4 regions of the Halobacillus sp. AWH4_228 genome follow, and region 4 is predicted to be linked to each of the others. Evidence: riboswitches for the same ligand, from Rfam matches in the RefSeq annotation. Region 4 holds a riboswitch; each other region holds the start of a gene.
The links. Region 4 has a riboswitch for thiamine pyrophosphate ahead of thiW (energy coupling factor transporter S component ThiW). Riboswitches for the same ligand answer to the same signal wherever they lie in the genome.
Positions count from the first base shown of each region.

Region 1: it holds a riboswitch for thiamine pyrophosphate, as region 4 does, so the genes downstream of both, ACXADP_RS05500 (acetylornithine deacetylase) here and thiW (energy coupling factor transporter S component ThiW) in region 4, are expected to answer to the same signal.
Region 2: it holds a riboswitch for thiamine pyrophosphate, as region 4 does, so the genes downstream of both, ACXADP_RS09610 (YkoF family thiamine/hydroxymethylpyrimidine-binding protein) here and thiW (energy coupling factor transporter S component ThiW) in region 4, are expected to answer to the same signal.
Region 3: it holds a riboswitch for thiamine pyrophosphate, as region 4 does, so the genes downstream of both, tenA (thiaminase II) here and thiW (energy coupling factor transporter S component ThiW) in region 4, are expected to answer to the same signal.

Region 1 covers NZ_JBSWTE010000001.1:1,127,735-1,130,939, forward strand. Annotated here, with positions in the region: gene ACXADP_RS05490 (hypothetical protein) at 10-435, shown strand; gene ACXADP_RS05495 (GNAT family N-acetyltransferase) at 391-885, opposite strand; TPP riboswitch at 989-1,095, shown strand; gene ACXADP_RS05500 (acetylornithine deacetylase) at 1,175-2,461, shown strand; gene tenA (thiaminase II) at 2,461-3,147, shown strand.
Region 2 covers NZ_JBSWTE010000001.1:1,907,382-1,910,586, forward strand. Annotated here, with positions in the region: gene ACXADP_RS09600 (ABC transporter ATP-binding protein) at 1-846, opposite strand, end outside; gene ACXADP_RS09605 (ECF transporter S component) at 846-1,424, opposite strand; gene ACXADP_RS09610 (YkoF family thiamine/hydroxymethylpyrimidine-binding protein) at 1,421-2,023, opposite strand; TPP riboswitch at 2,386-2,486, opposite strand; gene ACXADP_RS09615 (hypothetical protein) at 2,705-3,205, shown strand, end outside.
Region 3 covers NZ_JBSWTE010000001.1:2,552,724-2,555,928, reverse strand. Annotated here, with positions in the region: gene ACXADP_RS13050 (hypothetical protein) at 87-248, shown strand; gene ACXADP_RS13045 (NUDIX domain-containing protein) at 366-806, shown strand; TPP riboswitch at 851-958, shown strand; gene tenA (thiaminase II) at 1,068-1,763, shown strand; gene tenI (thiazole tautomerase TenI) at 1,760-2,374, shown strand; gene thiO (glycine oxidase ThiO) at 2,364-3,205, shown strand, end outside.
Region 4 covers NZ_JBSWTE010000001.1:533,671-536,875, reverse strand. Annotated here, with positions in the region: gene thiM (hydroxyethylthiazole kinase) at 1-40, opposite strand, end outside; gene thiD (bifunctional hydroxymethylpyrimidine kinase/phosphomethylpyrimidine kinase) at 37-840, opposite strand; gene thiW (energy coupling factor transporter S component ThiW) at 887-1,375, opposite strand; TPP riboswitch at 1,455-1,564, opposite strand; gene ACXADP_RS02725 (PucR family transcriptional regulator) at 1,653-3,205, opposite strand, start outside.

The sequences.
Region 1 (3,205 bases), 590 kb from region 4:
GCCTGTACGATGCGGAAAATTCTTGCTGCCTTAATCAGCAGTTTTGTAACAGCTTTATTGGTTTCTATTTATCTCACATCGGATTACAGCAACCTGGTCGGAAACTTATATTTTAATTTAGTCAACATCTATTTGGGGCATGCTGTGTTTGCCCTCCCCCTATCCTTGATAGCCGATCGTTTAAGCAGTCAGCTGTCGTTGGGACGCTTTTTTATTGAGTGGGGCCTGTATCTTTTAATTGGACCACTTCTAGCTGTGTTATTGGCTGTCTTTACGATGTTCTTAAGCTTGTATCTCATACCGATCAGTTTCATTTTTCCAATCACCTACACGCTCGTTAAAAAAATTCCTGCTGCTTTCCTGAAGAGGAGTCTGACAGCGGCTGTCCTCTTATCCGTTGCGGTCATCATGGCTATGTATTACAGTATCCGTTAGTTTCAGGGTCATAAATAAGCTGTTCGGGTCTTCCTTGTAGCCGGCGAAAGGACCACAGAAAACAAACCCGAAGTTCTTATACAGCTGGACAGCCGGATGGAACGCCTCTTGAGACCCGGTTTCTATAAAGAGCTGTGTATACCCTCGGGCGCTGGGTTCATTTATGATGTGTTGGAGCAATCTGTGGGCGACGCCTCGTCTTAAATGGGAAGAGGCCGTTCTCATCGACTTGATTTCTCCGTGCGCCGGATGGAGTTCTTTCAACGCTCCCATTCCTGCCAGCTCTCCCTTTTCCCAGGCTGTCCAAAAAGTCACGCCGGGCTGCTTTAATTTTTCTATATCCAATGCGTGGATGCTTTCTGGCGGGGAGTGCAGGGTCATATTGAAAAGGTGTTCCTTTATGAATGCTTGTACTTCATCGCTTGTTAAATCATCGTTTTTGATGTCCATCCATGGCCTCCTGTTTTATACGTCCTCCATCTACATTTCGCGTTTAAACGGGACTTGTCCTTTCCGGCCCCCTGTGTTGTAATGAAAATAACAGTTTTATAGCATGTTTCACTAGGGGAGCCCTGATGACGGGGCTGAGAAAAGCAGAAGCTTTGACCCTTACAACCTGATCTGGCTCATACCAGCGGAGGGAAGTGAAGCGGTCGATGATTGATCTTTTCTTACATGATGATCAAGCCCGCTCCTTCTCTCGAAGGGGCGGGCTTTTTATATGGAAGGAGAGAGTACGATGATTCAGTTAGAGGAATTGCTGCAGAGAGTGGAGGAAAAGGAAGAGGAGATGCACCAGCTTCTAGGGGACTTGGTCGCCTTTCCGACGTTAAGCCCTCCAGCCCGAAATGCGGCGGAAGCACAACAGTACATAGAAGAGTATTTAAGCCGGATGGATTTTGAAATAGACACGTGGGAACTGTACCCCGGCGATCCGATTGTCGTCGGAACGAAAAAAGGAACCGACCGGGAACACAGCAGAAGTCTCATCTTAAACGGTCATATTGATGTGGCTGCGCTGGATGAAGGGGAATCGTGGGAGCATGATCCTTTTACACTGACCTCGAAGGACGACCGCTTGTACGGTCGCGGCACGGCGGATATGAAAGGTGGAATGGCGGCTGTTCTGTTTGCACTCAAACTGCTCCATGAAGCGGGAATCGAGCCGACCGGCGACCTTCATGTGCAGTCCGTCGTCGGTGAAGAGGTCGGAGAAGCAGGAACAAAATCCTGTGGAGAAAGAGGGTATCATGCCGATTTAGCCATCGTAGCCGATACGAGTAACTGTGCCATTCAGGGGCAGGGAGGCGTCATTACCGGATGGATTACGATTGAAAGTCCGGAAACCTTCCACGACGCGGAACGCCGTTCGATCATTCATGCCGGTGGAGGAAGATACGGAGCAGGGGCAATTGAAAAAATGATGAAAATCATCCAGTCGCTGCAGGAATTGGAGCAGCACTGGGCGGTGACGAAATCGAGTCCAGGCTTTCCACCTGGATCGACGACAATCAATCCGGCTGTCATTGAAGGTGGAAGGCATGCCGCTTTTATCGCCGACCGCTGTGCTTTATGGATTACCGTGCACTATTATCCAGAAGAGCATTATGAAGATGTGATCGAAGAAATTGAAGCACATGTCCGTGCTGCCGCCCAGGCCGATCCATGGCTGAAAAACCATGCCCCTCAATTCAAATGGGGAGGAACGTCCATGATCGAGGAGCGCGGAGAAATCTTCCCCGCCTTTTCTGTCGATCCTGCCCATCCAGGGGTACAGCAGCTTCAACAAGCCCATAAAATCATCCATGGTACGCCGGCGGAAATGTCCATGTCTCCGACTGTGACGGATGGAGGATGGCTCTCAGAAGCAGGCATCCCGACCATTCTCTACGGTCCCGGCACGCTGGATCAGGCGCATGCGGTGAATGAGTCGCTGGACAGGAGACAGCTGTTGGATTATACGAAAACAATGATGGCTTTTTTATACAATTGGTTTCAACAAGCAGATGACAAGGAGGAAGCGTAATGTTTACAGACCGTTTATACGAAAGTGCCCGTCCGATTTGGGAGGCCTACCTCGATCATCCATTCGTCAAAGGGATTGGGGACGGCACGCTCGAGCTTGAGAAATTCCAATTTTTCATGCGTCAGGATTATTTGTACTTGATTGATTACTGCCGCGTGTTTGCTCTTGGTTCCGTTAAGGCGAAAAGCCTGGATACGATGACGATGTTCTCTGAACTGCTTCATTCCACTTTAAGTGAGGAAATGGAGCTGCACCGGAACTATGCGGAACGGATCGGCATCAGCCGGGAGGAGCTGGAGGAAACGAAACCTTCTGCCACCCTCCTCGCCTATACGAGCTATATGCTGAACAAGGCAAATCAAGGATCAGAGGCTGAGGTGGCGGCCTGTGTGCTGGCCTGCACATGGAGCTACAACGTGATCGGCTTTCACCTTGCCGAACAAAATCAAGGAGAAAAGCACGAGTTTTACGGCGATTGGATTGAGATGTATGCGTCCGAAGAATTTTCTGAGCTTGCTTCCACACTGAAAAAATTAATCAACGAGCTGGCTGACGGACTTCCGGAAAGGGAAAAAGCTCACCTCGAAGAGATCTTTATTCATACGAGTAAGCTGGAGTATATGTTCTGGGAGATGGCGTGGAAACAAAAAATGTGGGTCGAGGAAGAGAGCTTTTTGAATACCTGAACACCCCTCTCCTCTTTTGAAAAGCGTTTAGACGCACTCAACTGCCTATCTGCCATGT
Region 2 (3,205 bases), 1.4 Mb from region 4:
AACATTTGATGGAACTTCAATGTTCCGCTGCGATAACTCCTCCAGGGTAAATGGATAGGGAGGAGGGCAGTCTTCGTCTATGCTGTACTGCACAGCATAGGGAAGCCGGATCCCCTGATTGTGGATGGCGCGGCCCTGGTTATTGATGACTTCTTTTAACGGCCCCTTTGTAAGAATCCCGCCATCGGAGTGGAGTACAATGACATGCTTGAGAAGTTCCAGCCATCCTTCCAATCTGTGTTCGATCACAATCAAGGTGAGACTTCTAGTTTTTTTTATGGAAGTCAGAATAGTAATGAAATCACGAGCAGACTGCGGATCCAGATTAGCTGTCGGTTCATCCAGGAGAAGGATGTCCGGCTCCATCACCAGCACACAGGCAAGGGCCAGTTTCTGCTTCTGTCCGCCGGACAAGTGATGGATGAACGACGTTTTTTTATCCAGTAGATTCACCTGTGCAAGGACATCATCTATTTTGTGTTCCATCTCCTCAGCAGGTACATGAAGGTTTTCTAAACCAAAGGCGATTTCATCCTCGACGGTCAGCATACAAAATTGAGTTTCGGGGTCTTGAAAAACACTTCCAACAGTTTTAGCCAGCTCTCCCGGTTTGAAGTCGCTTGTTGAGCGTCCGTAAATGGCAGCACGCCCATTCATCTCGCCATCCAAATCCTCCGGGTAAAGCCCGTTTATACATTGGACAAGCGAGCTTTTTCCTGAACCGCTCGGGCCAAGGATGAGGGTGTCCTGTTCGTTTTCGATGGAGAGGGTGATATCCGTCAATACGGTTTTTTCATTTTCTTCATACGTAAGCGTCAGGTTTTCCAATTGTACAGCCGTCTTCATCAGGAAGCCTTCTTCTTTCTTAATTCCCGCCCGAGAGCAAAACTGGAAAGGACGCCGGTACGGGCAAGTCCGTCAGCCACGGCTTTACCCAATACTCCGGAAATCACAGCGCCGCTGACCATACGGACAATCAGCATGGCAGCGACGTATCCACCACTTAACGCAGCGTATCCAGATTGGAAATACCCCCATGCGAAACTGAAAACGGCAGCCATCACGCCGGCGAGCATGAGTACAGAAAGATGATAAGACCGGTAACGCGTCAGAGCAAACGCACTTTCCGCTCCGAATCCCTGAATCATTCCCGTTAGAATCAATAGGGGACCGGAAGCATTCCCGAGCAGAACTTCAATTGTCGCTGCGATGGTTTCAGAGAGAAAAGCTGCGCCCGGGCGGCGTAAAATATAGGCGGCAATGATGGATACGATAAACCAGATACCAAAGATAAAATCATATCCGATTGGACCAAAGAGACCTGAGAGAAGTTTTCCAACAGGCAGGAAAGCGAGATAGACGACAGCGAAAACGACGGACAAGACAGATAGAACAACGATTTCTTTGAGTTTCCAGTTTTTCATAAGATGCTCCCCCTGGAGGAAGGGCTGTTGACCGACACCGATACAGTCATGACGGTGTGAGACGACCCTGAAGCTTCTGTCTCACGGAAAACGTTTTCCAACCCTTCGAAAACCGTATGGGTATCTCCGTCAAGTCTTGTAGAATAGTGGGCGGGCGTCACTTGGATGCCCTTCGATTTCATCGCTTCAATCTGCTTGTATATTGTATCCATATAACTGTCCCCTCCCATTGGATAGAGCGAAAACTTAGCTGCTAATGGCTGGGTAATCGAGCGGGAAGTGTCTTCATTCCTCCGTTGCAGGGATTCAGCCATATACGTGTCTCCAGCCGAGTCTCCCGGGCACCCGATTGAATAAGTCGCATGAAAAGCCGCATGAACACCTTCTTTGGATACATGAAGAAGGATAGCCTTTGTCACATCAAAAATATGTTCCATCCGCCCCCGTACCGTCGTAGAGACATCATCGGTATCGAGCCATACTTTAGATGTATCCACTTCCTTTAAGCTTTCCAGAATTATACCCGCAAACTCATCACTCATCGGATGTATGGAAAACGAACATCCAGCAATTTTCGATGTACCACAAACTTGATTCATCCATCATTCCTCCTTTTTTTAAACACAAAGCTCTGTTAAAGTCTGTTGTTGTTATTTTAAACGAGTACTAAATCGTCTCCGTCTGGAATTAGGGGTCCGGCCCGTTGTTTACTCAGAGCATGGGATGGCAGAGAAAATTGTCCGCTTTCCGCGGGGAACGAAGTTTGAGGAGGCTCACGGTACCCCGTGGAAAGGGAGTCATTCCCAAGGCCGCCTCCTGCAAATCCCATGACAGAAAGGGGTGATAGGAGCTCACATGTTAAATAACAACACCAAGCAATAACAGACCCAAACACAAAAAAACTGCATCCCATGGGAATGCAGTCCGTTGATCGATGAATAAAACCTGTAAAGGCCTGATTGATAGAACGGCTGCACTTCCCCACGCTAGTATTATCTAGTTCGGGTGCCAAGGGTCGGATCATCCTCTCAGCCGCTCGCAGCAGCTCCCCTAGTGCCTCATATGTATACAGTTTTTTGTATTGACTCTATCGTAGCGGATGTTGGAATATTTGTAAATGTTTATTCTCCTTTTTATGAATACGAATGATAGAGTTCATTTTCAAAATCTTCCAATCGTGATACGCTGAAGATAATAGAATCTGTCATATCTTGAGTGGAATAAAAGAGTCGGACAATCAGAAGACAAGGGATACCATCAATGGGAAGGGGAAGACAGATATGAACACTCACATGAATCGCACAAGCAGGTGGATGAAGCGGTATGCACGTCCATTGGAAGCAGCCAGATGGGAAGCACTTTTTGAAAGAGGTCCTAAAGAAAAGGTCCTCGTATACTTGAGTGCGTTCCAAAATGAAGATGGAGGTTTTGGTCACGGAATTGAGCCGGATTTTCAACTTCCAGCTTCGTCTCCAATGGCCACATGGGCAGCTTCCCAAGTGCTTGCTGAATTGAATGTATCTTCCAAAGAGCCGCTGCTTCAACAGATGGTTTCCTACCTCCTTCGCTCATACGATCGTCAATCAGGGATGTGGCCTTCGGTTATTCCTGAAGTCAACCATTTTCCTCATGCGCCCTGGTGGTCGTGGAGGGAAGGGGTGCAGTCCAACTGGATGTTTAACCCGGGGGCGGAATTGGCCGGTTTTCTCATCGACTGCTCTCAAAGGGAAACAGAAGCCTGGAAAACGGGTGTGGCTGGAGCCGTTAAAGCTGTTGAACAT
Region 3 (3,205 bases), 2.0 Mb from region 4:
CCTCCTCTCCGAGCCATATTTTACCTGAGATGAGCATAAAAAAACACCCGTCCTGAAAAGGGCGGGTGTTTTTAGAATGAAATGACTTGACTTGTCCTTCCCTGCAGAGGACCATTATCGTGGATATCCAGCGCTTTGGTAAGGTGGAAGAAGGAGCAGGTGTCGTTGTCTACCTCGCTTCCCTGAAGGCTTCTGCCATTGATGGAGCGATGCAGAAAGTCAAAGACGTTATTATCCGTTCTGTGTAACGGTTTATAATAAAGAGACACTATGAATATGCTCAATAGTCTTTTCTTCATGAGGGGGAGGAAATTGAAGCGGTGTGTCGAATTTGGTAAGGATTGGTTAAAAAAGGAGGTTTGTATATGTCGTATTCTTATATCATAAACGTAGAAGCGGCCATTATGAAAGAGGACCATATTCTACTTATTCAAAGGTCACCGGAAGAGGAGCACGCGGGAGGATTGTATTCGCTGCCTGGAGGGAAAATGGAGTTCAGTCCGGATTCCCTTGATGTGCTGGAAGATAACGTCCGCCGTGAAATTAAAGAGGAGATCGGCCTCACTTTGGATGGGGACCTTACCTATGTACACAGCAATACTTTTTTAATCGGGGATATCCAGGTTCTGAATATCGTGTTTTTGACTACGGATTTCACAGGAGAGCCCTATATAAAGAGTCCGGAAGAAGTGGCGGACATGGTCTGGGTCGAGCCGGGTCTAAACGAGAGTCCCGTCCCGATTCCTCCATGGACCGCCAACAGTATCCAGAAAGCCGTGGAACGGCAGTCGAAAATTTGTTTTTGACAAAAAATTCTAACGTGTTACGATGAAAGGGAATTTAATAACGAGCGATCCACTAGGGGTGCCTTCTCAAAGGCTGAGATTAAAGTGATGCTTTAAGACTCTTGGAACCTGATCTGGTTTATACCAGCGTAGGGAAGTGGCCGATACCTATACATGTCTATGAAAATAAATGTATATCAGCCACTTTTCCTATGCCGGGGAAAGTGGCTTTTTTAGTGGAAAAAATCAGTGGCGGATCGTTCAACAAAGGAGAGAGTGGATATGACATTTTCAGAAGAAATCAGAAAGGCCGTGGATGAGATTTGGGAGGGAAGTTTTCACCATCCTTTTGTCACAGGGATTGGAGAGGGAACGCTTCCTCTCGAAAAGTTCCGTTATTATGTGCTTCAGGATTCGTATTACTTGTCTCATTTTGCCCGTGTCCAGTCACTGGGAGCTGCAAAGTCTGAAGATATGGCTGTCATGGCCAATATGGCGTCTCATGCTCAAAGTACGTATGAAGCTGAGCTTGGGCTTCATGAGAATTTTTCGAAGCAGCTGGGCATTACGCAGGAAGAGCGGGAGCAGTTCAAACCGTCACCAACGGCCTATGCGTATGCGTCCCATATGTACAGAGGAGCGTATAACGGGGACTTAGGGGATGTGATTGCGACGATTCTTCCGTGCTACTGGCTGTATTATGAAGTCGGCGAACATTTGAAAGAATCGTCACCGGAAGAACCGGTCTATCAGGAATGGATTGCGGCTTACGGAGGGGATTGGTTCCGGACGCTTGTAGAAGAGCAGATCGAGCGCCTTGATGAACTGGCTGAAGCGAAAACAGATGCCGGCAGATCCCGGATGAAGGAATTGTTTATCATCAGCAGTCAGTATGAATATATGTTCTGGGAAATGGCTTACCGTATGGAGGAATGGCCGTTTGATTTAAAACAGTCGATCGCAGCCGGACGTGAATGAAACTGCACGTCATTTCCACAGGGCGGCAGTCCAGGGAGGAACTGTGCACAAGGGTGGCTGCGATTGAACCGATGATTGATTTCTTCCATCTTCGTGAAAAGCAGTGGTCCGCAAGTGAAGTGGCGGATACTGTAGATGCTTTGACAGACCTTGGGTTTCCAACCGAAAAGCTCGTCATCAATGACAGGGTGGATGTAGCCGTGGCAAAAGCAGTGCCTCACGTGCAGCTGTCCGGACACAGTCTTCCGGTCGAAGAGGTTAAGCGGGCTTTTCCTTTTTTAAACGCCGGGTGTTCGGTCCATTCTGTAGAAGAAGCTGTCACTGCAGAAAAACGGGGAGCAGATTTTATTTTGTTCGGACATGTCTTTGAGACAGCATCCAAGCCTGGATCGGCGGGACGCGGGCTCGAGGCTCTGCAGAGGGTCACACAGGCAGTCTCGCTGCCTGTCACCGCGATAGGGGGATTGACACCGGAAAATGTCAGCCGTCTTCAGCCCTTTGGAGCGTCGGGAGCGGCTGTACTATCCGGCATTCTATTAGCAGACGATGCGGAAAAGGCGGTCCGCCGTTATCAATACCGACTGGGAAGGAGATGGAGGGATGTTTTATGACGCAATTGTTGTGGGTGGTGGAGTGATTGGGAATTCTATTGCGTATCAGCTGGTTAAGCGGCAGAAAAAAGTCCTCGTCATCGACCGGGGGAAAACTGGACAGAAAGCATCAAGCGCCGCCGCCGGCATGCTTGGGGCTCAGTCCGAATGGAAAGGGGACGATCCGCTTTTTCAAATGGCGAGAACGAGCCGGGCGATGTTTCCTTCTCTTGCAGCTGAATTGAAAGAACTCAGCGGGGTGGATATCGGACTCCAGCAGAAAGGGTTGTATAAAATTGCCCTTACGAATGAGGAAAAGGAAGCGTGGAAGCAGCTGGGGAAATCGCAGGAAGCGGTCGGTGAAACAGCCCGGTGGATCGATCGTGATGAAATGCGTGATACAGAGCCGTCTCTTTCCGACAGGATTACAGGAGCATTATACCTGCCGGAAGACGGACAGGTAGACGCACCAAAGCTGACAAAAGCGTATGCGGCTTCGGCCGCAGCGCTCGGCGCGGATTTCCTGGAACACACGGACGTCACCGGTTTGGTGGAAGAAAACGGTCGGATCATTGGAGTCAACACCATCGGAGGCACGTATACAGGGGATGCGGTCATCGCAGCTGCCGGGGCGTGGAGTGCTTCGCTTTTGAATGCTGAACGCACCATTGTGGAAACGTACCCGGTCAAAGGGGAGTGCTTTTCTGTCCGGACGAAACGGCCGCTCATCACAGGGACCCTTTTCACAAAAGGCTGCTACATCGTTCCGAAGGCGGGAAACCGCCTCGTTATCGGCGCCACTGAACAGGTGGGTTCCTTCGACGAGTCCGTTACTGTAGAGGGCCTTTTTCA
Region 4 (3,205 bases):
GACGTTCACTCCGCAGCTTCTGGATCAATGTTTGTGTCATGGATGAAAAACCTCCCTGCGTACAGCGAAATGATTGGTCGGGCCGTCCCCTTTACCAAGATCGAAAGAATGGCGAATAGCCTCTGTCACAAAATGCTTGCCCTTCTCTACCGCCTGCGCGAGCGGATATCCCTGGCTCATATAAGCGGCTATAGCAGCCGAGTACGTGCAGCCTGTGCCATGGGTATTCGCTGAATCAATCCGTTCTTCTTCGAAGGTGTGCAGCTCATATCCGTCATATAGAAAGTCGACCGCTTTCCCTTTTAAATGGCCGCCTTTTACAAGCGCAGCACCGGCTCCCAGCTGTTCTACAATTTCCACAGCTGCTTCCTTCATATCCTCTTCATGATGGATCCTTCGATTGAGAAGGGTTTCTGTTTCCGGAATATTGGGGGTGACAAGCGTCGATTCTGGTACAAGATGCCTTTTTAAATAGATCTGTTCTTCCTGCTCTACAAGCGGATCTCCACTTTGAGCAATCATGACAGGGTCCATAATATACGGAGCATCAATGGTCTGCATCCAGTCTTTAATGACCTGCATCATTTCCTTATTGGCAATCATCCCTGTCTTCACAGCGTGCACCGGCATATCATCACTTACCGCAAACAGCTGCTCACGGATGAAGGAGTCAGGGAGATGATGCACATCTTTGACTCCTGTCGTATTTTGGGCGACAACCGAAGTCACCACACTCATACCATAGCTTTTCAATTCCTGGAATGTTTTCAAATCGGCCTGGATGCCGGCTCCTCCACTTGGATCCGTACCGGCAATTGTTAATACACATGCGGGTTTCATTGAACCACTTCCTTTCCTATCAATCATTCTTTTCAATTGGATTTCATCAGGACTGCGGGAGCGGGCTTTCCACCTTCACTCTTGATAAAAGGAACACAGCAATGACCGCTCCTGACAGACTACTCACTAGAAACGACGGAAGAAATGCAAAGACCGCTGCTGAGCTTCCCATGAACCAGCTGGCGAAGGGAACGGCGGCCAGAGCACCAATCACACCTGTGCCCAGCACTTCTCCTGCTGCTGCAGAAAGCTTCCGTGCATAAACCTTATAAAATACACCGGCAAAAAACGCCCCGAACATACCTCCGGGAAAAGCCAGAATCGTCCCGAGTCCCAGCAGAAAACGCAGCAGGCCGATGACAAAAGCGACCGCCACCGCTGGAATCGGACCGAGCATTACGGCTGCCATGACATTGACGGCGTGCTGGACAGGGTAGGCTTTGGCTGCTCCAGCGGGAAACCATAAAAACTGCGAGCCTAGTGTACCTACGGCCACAAGGACGGCCATGAATGTAAGAATTCTGGTTTTATTCATCAGTCAGCTCCTTCCTGGGAATAAAATAAAAAACCAGGTCCACCGGGGACCTGGTTTTGATAGAAGAAGTCGATCAATGACGATCATGTGACTACTTCCCTCCGCTGGTATTAACCAGATCAGGTACGTAAGAGTCAGAAAGCGTCCATGCTTTCCTCTCAGCCTCTTCAGGCTCCCCTAGTAGTTTTGAAATCTATTCACTTGCATCCATCATAACAAAACTGGTTGAATCTGTCATCATCTCCTGCCTCATGCAGCCAGGCAAAAAGACTTCCGTTCACTGCGGCCCGGGCTTCTCTACTTTTTTCAGGAGCCACAGCCGCACACTCAGCTCCAGTAAAAATAAATCATCCGCGTTCAATAAGGACAACCCCGTCAGCTGTTCAATATTCCTCAGCCGGTGCAGAAGGGACTGCCGGTGCAGATTCAGTGCTCTCGATGTCTGGCTGACATTGCTGTTGTACTTGTTATAAACCATAAATGTATGAAGAAGCTCCGCCTGCCTTTTCTGATCATAATCAATCAGGGGCTGGAGAGTATCCTGAACAATATCCTCGATTTCCTTTTTATGGGATAAGGCCATCAAAAGCCTGTTCATCCTTGTCTCCTTAAAGAATGTCCGGCCCCCGGCCTCGTTCTGCTGCTCTCCCATCTGCAGGGCTGTCCGCGCTTCCTCATAGCTGTGATGGAATACTTGATACCCGTCTTTATGACACGAAATCCCCCATTGGATCGTGACACCAGCCAGCAGCTCGAACAAACGCCTTTCGACAAGGTCCAGAAATTGATTCGCTGCTTCCTCACTGCCTGCTTTATCCGCCTCCAGAAAGATGATGACTTTCTCTTCATCAAAGGTCGTCATCACCTGCCGTCCCACCATGTGCCCGGCATAAGCGGCCTCCTTCTGTATGTAATAGTTGCGGCTCTGTAGAGAAGAAGAAGAGGGAAGCTGTCCATCGTTTCCTACTGAACGGCTTGCCGGCTGATGGAACAGAACCTCTCCGACAAAGCAGACGTAAGGTTTCTCAAGATCATAGCCGAGAAGCCTGGCTTTCGACAACAGCTGCTTGTCCATGCGCTGCTCCTGCTTCGCCAGTTCCAAAAGAAAGTTATCCTTGAGACGGATTTCTGTCATTTCGATGGCATTTTCCTTCACGAAATAAAGGGCACAGGCGGTCAGCGTGTGCTCAAGAATCGTCATCATCTCTGTTGTTACCTCTTGGTCCTTTTCCGGCTGAAACAACAAATATCCCTGTTTCTTATAGTTGGATAGAATCGTAAGCTGATAACAGCATTCTTCACCGATTTGATAAGCTTCTATAAAATGTGTAAGCGGGTGCTCCACACGGAAAGGATGCTCAATTAAAGAAACAACCGCTTCTTTACGCCCGTTCAACGCTTCAATCAGGGAAGAATCAAAATGCTGATTGGCCCGGATGTGCTTCAAATGGTCACTGATGGCATTGGGCAGCCCTGTGTATTGATAGAGGATGGTCGTGATTTCCTGAAGTCCCTTCCCATTCAGCACGCAATTGATCAATTCCTGACGGATCCCTTCGACATGCCTGTGAATCTTCTGTTTCTCATCATTGATTAACTGCAGCACGCCTTGAATAATATCCGCAAACCGTACTTCCCAGGGGATTTCCACAAGCACGAGCTCATGTTGTTCAGCTAGAGCAATGATACGATCAGGGATTTTAAACAAATGACGGCCGGTGGCAAAAGCCAGAATGGAAGCATCTGACCGGATGACATCCTTCACGTAGGCCTCCAGGGCCGGGATATCCTCCCCGCATCCCACTCCCGTGCTGAGAACAAATTCATTGT